DNA from 2 places in the Paenibacillus sp. PvR098 genome. Region 2 is predicted to be linked to the other one. Evidence: riboswitches for the same ligand, from Rfam matches in the RefSeq annotation. Region 2 holds a riboswitch; the other holds the start of a gene.
What was found. A riboswitch is a leader RNA that binds a small molecule or an ion and turns the genes downstream of it on or off. The one in region 2 is predicted to bind cyclic di-GMP.
Positions count from the first base shown of each region.

Region 1 (4,216 bases), 670 kb from region 2:
CCGGAACGGTTACCGTTGGCCAGAAGGTAAAGGTGCTGAGCTTAAAGCCTTCACCGATCGACTGGTATTCTTTCATTTGAGTTGGATCAATTTTGACTGGCGGATTAGCTGACGTAGGAAAGATAAGTGCGTCAAGCTGGTTGTCCGCCATCATTTTCAGGACGGCATTTTGCGCATACTTCGTTCTGTAAAGCAAGATATCTTTGTACTCTACCGAATCCAACGACTCGCGGCTGTTACGCTGCTTGAGCATGCCTTCGTTGGAAGGATGGAAGTTACCGTCTTTGATGATTTCATCCAAGGAGCTGTAAGGAGCGCCTTCGCCGAGCGATTTTAAGTAGTTGTTGAAGTCGAATTTAAATTCCCAAGCGCTCAAGCTGCCGTACTTGTTGATTTCGGCAAAATTCGGAATGGTCACGTTGTCTACAATAACGGCTCCGGCTTTCTTCATATCCTCGATCGCTTGGTTCATGACCTTGTTGACTTCCGGATTCGTACCGAACACTTCGCGGACTACACCGATACGGGAGCCTTTCAGACCTTCCTTGTCTAGGTATGCTGTGTAATCAACAGGTACTTGGCCAACGCTCTTTGCTGTCGAAACGTCTTTCGGATCATATCCAACAGTTGCGTTCAGAATCAGAGCAACATCCTCTACGGAACGGGCCATCGGACCGCCTGTATCTTGCGCGTTGGCAAGCGGCGTAATGCCGTCAACACTTGAAAGTCCAACGGTTGGACGAACGCCTACGAGACTATTGAACGAAGATGGAACACGTACGGAACCTCCTGTGTCAGTCCCCAAACCTACTGCAGCAAAATTGGCTGCAATTGCTGCGCCTGTGCCGCCGCTGGAACCACCCGGTACGCGGGTGAGGTCATACGGGTTTAAGGTCTGACCGCCTAGAGAGCTGACCGTCGTATACCCGAACGCGAATTCGTGGAGATTGGACTTGGCCAGAATAATCGCACCGGCATCCTTCAGTTTTTTCACTTGGGTAGCGTCGTCAGGAGCCATAGCGTCTTCCAAGCATTTACACCCGGAAGTAGTGGGCATGTCGACTGTATCGATATTATCCTTCACGATGACCGGGATGCCGTGCAGTGGGCCTCGTGGTCCTTTCTCGGCACGTTCCTTGTCAAGCTGATTCGCTATTTCAATCGCCTGAGGATTCAACGTAAGAATAGAATTCAACGCGGGTCCTTGGTTATCATACTTTTCAATCCGGTTCAAGTATTGCTGAACAAGCTCCTTGGATGTTAGTCGGCCTGATTCCATCGCCTTCTGCATATCCGTAATGGTAGCTTCGGGAAGCGTGAAAGGCAATAAGTGACTGTACACTCGGTTGGCGAGTACGGCTGCGTCCCCGTAAGTGAGCGGTTTGCCGTATCCGAACGATTCGGACGATACGCCGTTCATCAGTCCCGCTTGTCTGACGTTCAAAATCGAAGCCGCATAAGGACTGTTAGCAGGAACATCGGTGTAAACAAATGTTTTCGCATAAGGAGTTTTAATGATTTGATTCAGCACGGAAGCGGATTTTTCACGGGTGAGCGCTCCGTCGGTTTTTGGAGCAGCAACGTCCACAGAGGTTCCGGCGGCTTTGCCTGCGGCATGAAGAGCGTCGATGAAATCTTTCTCCACTACGGAAGAATTGAGCTTGGAGGTTTCCTTGAATACCTCCGGGAGCCAGCTTTGGGCAACGGCTATCGTTACTTCGGAAGACGGGTGAGAAGCGACCTGGATCGGATTAGCTGCAGGAGCAGCATACGCGGCTACAGGAACAAGTGCCAGGGTCGCAGCGGTATAAGTCGATATAAGTGCGTACTTCAATGGTTTCATACTCTACCTCCGTTTATGTAATGTTTATTGACAAAATCCGATTATAGTAGCTTACAAAAGAAATGTAAATAAACAACCAGAAAATTTTGTCGAAATTCATAACATAATTTGTATAAGCGGCCCAAATAAGTCTAATAATCGACAAAAAAATATATTGATTGACAAAATTGATCAAATTAATGTAATTTAATAAGATTGAAATTTGATTCAAAAGACCTAAAACATAATATTTCCTAGTGATAATGGCAAACTTATCCGAAAGGTGAGGGCGCAAAGCTGCGGGTCTAATGCGAAAGCGATGACAGCCGGGTTACCAAAAGGGGTAATAAAGGACCCTGTGTGGTCCTTTTTTTTATTTTTATATTGATGGGAGGCGCATGTTATAAGTTGCCAGATCGTTCACTATCATTGGCAGCTTCATTTGCAAAATAGATATAGTTAAACAGATAAGGTGTAACCAATTCAGAGATCATAAAAATGCCGGAAATGTTGTAGATGGTTGCTTTGCATTAAATATTAACTAACATGGGGGAACAAATGTATGATGAAGATGACAGTCAAAAATCGCCTAATGATTGCTTTTCTTGCGATTTTAATCTTACCATGCTCTGCTATCGGATGGTTTTCTTACCAGGAGGCAAAGAACCAAGTAAGCCAACAAATAGAGCTAAATGCCTATCAAAGTGTTGAAGTTACGAACAATCAAATTAAAGATATCATGGCTTCAAGTCTATCTGATGTCGATTACTTGGCAACTAAACTTGGTGTAAATTCATCTTATCCAGAGATTAGACAAGAATTGGAAACCTTCTTGACAGTGAACCCTGAATTTGAAAACGTACATTTCGCAACCAATACGAAGTTGATGTTTACCTTACCTGAGCTAAAGCTACCCGCGGACTTTGACCCTACGGTACGTCCGTGGTGGATCAAAGCTGTGGGTAGTGCAGGGAAGGCAGTCGTGAACGATGCCATTGCCTCGGCGGATGGGTCGGGTAATGTAGTGGTTATTCAATCAAAAACATCCAGCGATGGCGGAGGTGTTGTAGGCGCGACTTTGAAGCTATCCAAAATGGCTGAACAAGTGAGGAATACCAAAGTTGGGCAAAAGGGCTATGTTGCTATTATGGACAAGGATCGCAAATTCGTTATACACCCGACGGGAAAGCCGGGAACGAAAAGCGAAGATCCATTTATTGAAAAGTTTTACGAAAAAGACAGCGGTATTGTTGAGTATATGTTTAATGGACACCCAAGAAAGTCTATATTTGCCACTAACCCGGAAACCGGTTGGAAAATTATTGGTGTCATTGATGTTACAGAACTTTCGAGTTCCACCCAAGGCATCCTCAATACGACCATCGCCGTCATTGCCATCGCTATTGTGATCGGTATCCTGCTTGTATTTTGGATCGTGCGCTCCATTACTAGGCCGCTTAAAGAATTGATGAGTTCTACGGGGAAAATCGCGGGTGGAGATTTGAGCGAGGAAATCGTTATACGTTCCAAGGATGAACTCGGGGAGTTATCAAACTCCGTCAATCAAATGAGGATCAACCTTCGCCATCTAATTGGGCAAGTCGGTATAAATACGGATCATGTTGCCTCAACTTCGGAACAGTTATCGGCGAGCGCAGAACAGACTAGCAGAGCGACTGAACAAATTTCAATCTCGATTCAAGAGGTCGCGTTAGGCACGGAGAAGCAAGTTTCCAGTGCAACTGAAGCAACTGAAGCAGCTGCAGAAATCTCAAGAGGAATGAATCAGGCGGCATCGTCTATTCAAAACGTTGCAGATTTAACGAGCACTGCGAGCAATAAAGCAAACACTGGAAACACAGTCGTTAGGCAAACGGTTGAGCAAATGAATTTGGTACAACAGTCGGTCAGTCAAACGGCGGGTGTGGTTAACACACTAGGCGAAAAATCCAAGGAAATTGGGCATATCGTTGAATTAATCAAACAAATTGCCAATCAAACGAACTTGTTAGCTCTAAATGCCGCGATTGAAGCTGCACGGGCTGGGGAACATGGGCGAGGGTTTGCTGTAGTAGCTGACGAAGTACGGAAATTAGCTGAGCAATCGGGTGATGCAGCGGCTCAAATTCGTGAACTCATCCAAGAGATTCAAACGGAAGCGGATAAAGCGGTTGAGTCTATGAATGATGGTACATCCATTGTCCAAGAAGGTATTAAGATGGTTCATTTAACTGGTGAAACCTTCGGAGACATTGTAAATTCAATCGAACGGTTGGCTGCCGAATCCCAAGAGGTTTCTTCTATTGTAGAACAAGTTAATGTAAGCTCGCAAAGCATGGTGGAAATGATGGAAGCTGTAGCTAATATTGCCGAACAATCCGCAGGCAATACACA
Region 1 is NZ_JAFIBU010000001.1:2,156,598-2,160,813, reverse strand. Features, by position in the region: gene JOE45_RS10805 (amidase family protein) at 1-1,843, opposite strand, end outside; cyclic di-GMP riboswitch class I at 2,078-2,161, shown strand; gene JOE45_RS10800 (methyl-accepting chemotaxis protein) at 2,385-4,216, shown strand, end outside.
Region 1: it holds a riboswitch for cyclic di-GMP, as region 2 does, so the genes downstream of both, JOE45_RS10800 (methyl-accepting chemotaxis protein) here and JOE45_RS13965 (S-layer homology domain-containing protein) in region 2, are expected to answer to the same signal.

Region 2 (4,216 bases):
AGATAATGTTCCATAACATTTTGGAGTTACAATAATTTCATTTCGGATTACATAACTCATAAACTCAACATCATCCAATTCTTCTTCCGTGACTTATTTTTTTGCTTGCGGGTCAACACTTTCAAACTTGGAAGAAATCAAACATATTCATACGATACTAATTGGTTGGCAAGTTGTATCCCCATATCGCGTTCCGGATAAATGACACGATCCGCCCCTACCTTCTCAAGAACTCTTCCGTGCAGTTCATCCAATGCTTTAGCTATAACCTGCTTGACTCCAAGGTCTTTCAATAATATTGTCGCCAGAATGCTGGCCTGTATATTGACACCAATAGCAACAATAGCACAATCAAAGTCTCCAATGCCTAGGGAACGCAGCGCATCTTCATCCGTACAATCCGCTATGGCCGAATAGGTTAGAACACCGCTCATTTCGTCAACTAATTCTTCGTCTATATCAATACCAATTACTTCGTGGCCATGCTCTATCAATTGTTTGCCCACGCTGAAACCAAAACGGCCTAAGCCAACTATAACGTACTGTTTATTGATCATAGAATTCTTATTATCTCCTTGAAAAAAAATAGTAATAGGTAGTATACAAAATTTCAAGATGTATGAGTTCTGTAGACAAGTTCTTGTGAACTCTTATATGCTTAGTATATAACCACTTCGAATTTTATACAAACCCCTATATTTTCGAAATTCGGTTAAATATCATTGTTTTCAGTTTTTATCTGGAGCCCAGATTATATTCTCAGGGCTTAACGTTTATTTGCGCTTGCCCCGAATGCCCACCTGTTTACGTGTCACAGTAACATCGTATCATAAAAGGAAATATTTATAGTCACTCCGTAGTACAAAAAAAGAAGCCTACGACTGTCCGGCCGTGGGCTTCTTTTTGCTTACTATAACGTTACTCAGGAAGATAGATATTGTTTTTTGAAAACAAGTTCAACGCATCGTTCCATGTCATCTTGATATCGCCGTTTTTGTACGGCAGTTCTATGTCTTGCAGCTCCTCGGGCTTTAACATCTCTAAGCGATCGTTTTCTTGATAATACGTAATATCGCCTTCAAAGCTTAGAGCTCCCTTAGCGACACCATTGACGATTTTCCCGGTAAACTTGATCTCTTTAAATTTATAATAAAGGCTGTCCTTGGAGTTCCATCTCCAGGTGGCGTACACGCTAGTTCCAAAGCTCGGCAAACCATACTCCTTCACCCATATGGATCTGTGTATTTTACTAGGGTCGACGAACAGGGTACTATCCGGTTGCCTGTTTGTACCGTCCATGTTTTCCATATCTCTGAGCACAAATTGTTTATACGTATAAAACTTCAGTTCGCGCTTATCCACTCGGCCGTTGGTCACCGTCAACATGTCGGCGAACTTTGTCGCTTCATTATTCACGGCAAACCAAATGTGGTCTAAAGATTCTGCAGGCATCATAAAGACGCCGTTTATTTTCTTCATCGGCTTTTCCCCGTCGAGGGGTATGTCTTCTTCTCCGAGAATCGGCCTCTCCGGATTATAATGAACGAAACGGTCGATATCCCCGTCTCTGAACGTGTTCGTTTCGTTATAATTCGTCGTCGTTACGCTGCCGTCGCTATTTTCCTTGTAGCCGATCCCAAACGCAGCACATACTTCCTGAATGGGAAAATACACGGTCCCGTCATGTATAACCGGCTTCGTTATGAAAGTTATAGGCTTATCATCCAGCTTTAAAACGGGCGTATTGTCGACGGCGGCGGGATCATTCGTGTGTACGACGGAACCGCTTTGAGTTTGATCGGCTTCTGCACCGGCATCCGTATCTCCGCTAGGTATTGAAGGCAGCGCACTCGTATTCGAACTTTGTTCCGGCCTTGCAAGAAGCTCCCCTAATCCGTGCTCGGACAAGTTCTTCATGAACTGCACGGCTTCAGCACGCGTGAGCGTTTTAGAGCCGTTAAACCCGGCTATCGTCGGCTGACTAGCCTCCCCTTGAGCAAGACCTTTGCCGTACATATACCGAATGGCGTCATCGCCGTCATAATGCATGCCTTGCGTCGAGGCGATCAGCTCCGCCACGCGAATACGCGTGATCGGCTCGTTGTGTGCGTTGATATCTTGCGCGTCCAAGGGATAATTCATCGACGAGGACAGCTTATAATAAGGCTCCGCCCAGTTGGCAGAACCGCTTTTGAGATCAGGTTTATAGCCATGAATGAGCATGGACAAAAATTCGGCCTCCGTCACCGGTTTATCAGGCTTGAACGTCCCGTCCTCATAGCCGCTGACAATGTTTTTGCCGACCGCCCAAGCAACGCTGTCAGCCGACCAGTGCGACTTCACGTCCTGGAACGGGACGCTTAGCCCTTGACTGTCCGCATACGCCTTCTGTACGGGCAAGCTTGCCACTCCGAGGGTGAGCGCTGCGTGCAGCGATAACAACAGCTTCATCGATTTCTTCATTTGTTCATACCTCGCTGTTTCTCATGATGTTTGATCGACAAAATAAAAACCACCTTTATACAAGGAGGCTTGATTGGGGACACACAAATAGAATGCAGACTGGCAATCGGTATTTCGCTGTGGAAATCGACGACCCATGCCTTTGCGTCCCGGCTTTTCAACCGGTTTGCCCAAAAGTCTAATCAGGTACTATTTTGTAGATATATGTAGTATAAACGATGTATTCATGAAACGAAAGTAAAATTTCTCCAAGTCCCAATGCGGTTATAACGATTGCTGAACAGTCCACGCACACACCGACGCACTTGTCGGGAGCTGTGCTCTGACGTCTACCGCGTGCGAAGCGCAATGAGCAAGAATGCTCGAGAAGTCATCGATTTATTATTAGCATCCTTTTTTACAAAATCTTAGCTATTGCGTGACTCCGCAATCATTGTGGGACTCCAACGGGCCCAGTGTCCTTTGGAATCAAGGAATTGTTATTTTTAGAGCTACAACTTTTCAAATCAAGTGCGACATCATTTGCGGTATCACGCACAATGCTCATCAACCAACACTCGAACCCGCTCAGGAAGCGTAGCGATATCCAGAACTTCATCCTCTTGAGATTTTCGACTAAAGCTTGGGAGGCCACGTTCAGCGCATTAATACAGACCAGCTCTAACATATATTCCTTATCCGTTCGTAAAAAGAGCTTACTTAATGAGGTTTGACCTGCATCTTCTTTAAATACCTCAAACAACCCATCTGAGACTAATGAAACTAGCTCCTCATCCACACCAGGTCGAGTTTCAATGTATTTAGCTTCCGACAACCACTCTACGTTCCTGACAAGGGTATCTGGTATTTTATTTTCTGTAATAATACACCAATCAATGCCTTGCTCAGCAAAATAAACTCTTTCAATTTCGAAGAGCTCCAACGTCCGAGAGTCCAGCTTCAGTGCGGCCTGATTGTTCATTGCCGCTAGCTGGTCCTCCGACGGGAAAATGAAGCAGCCGTCCTGATTTCGGATGCGCAACATGAGGATTCGGGGTCTGGAACCATAGGGTCTCTAGGGATGAACAGCTTCCGCACGGCATACTTCGTCAATTCGGTCCTCGGACGATATCGCGGAAATTTGGAAAAAGCCATCGCTACCTTCATACCGTTCCTCAGTAACTTTTCGCCAATCTGCAGGGTAAGGAAAAGAAATATGGTATTCCGGATTCGTGTAAATTTTATACTTGGGGAGAACTTCCAGATTACATTCTTCATTTCCCTAACGACTTCCAGTGGGAAACTCAAGCGACTTTCTAGAGATCCACCCCAGTTATCCTCACGTCTATTGAAGAAAGGAGAGAAGAAGTTTTGCAGTAAAAATCCGTGCGCGCCATGGATTTCAACACCATCAAAACCAGCTTCAATGGCTCGTCTGGTCGTTTGTCCAAAGGCATCAATCACTTCCATTATTTCATCATGTGAAAGTTCTCTAGGTAATACTGACGGAGCAAATGCAGTAGCTTCAGTCTCTACAGCACTGGAACTAACCACCTCACCATTTGGAGTTAAAGCCGGTAGTGCTTTGTTACCTGCATGAAAAATCTGAAGTAACGCAGGAGCTCCACCGCTTTTCGCAGCATCAGCTAATTTGCGTAGGCTTTCGAAATTTTGAATCAGACATTACATGAACCTAAATATACGGTAAAAGATGTATCTGAAATAACTGGTCTTACAAAACATACGATCCGTTACTATGATGACCAACAATTAA
Region 2 is NZ_JAFIBU010000001.1:2,822,014-2,826,229, forward strand. Features, by position in the region: partial or broken gene JOE45_RS13960 (potassium channel family protein) at 153-557, opposite strand; gene JOE45_RS13965 (S-layer homology domain-containing protein) at 919-2,463, opposite strand; cyclic di-GMP riboswitch class I at 2,562-2,644, opposite strand; gene JOE45_RS23575 (TnsA endonuclease C-terminal domain-containing protein) at 2,894-3,424, opposite strand; partial or broken gene JOE45_RS13975 (oxidoreductase) at 3,700-4,104, opposite strand; gene JOE45_RS13980 (MerR family transcriptional regulator) at 4,114-4,216, shown strand, end outside.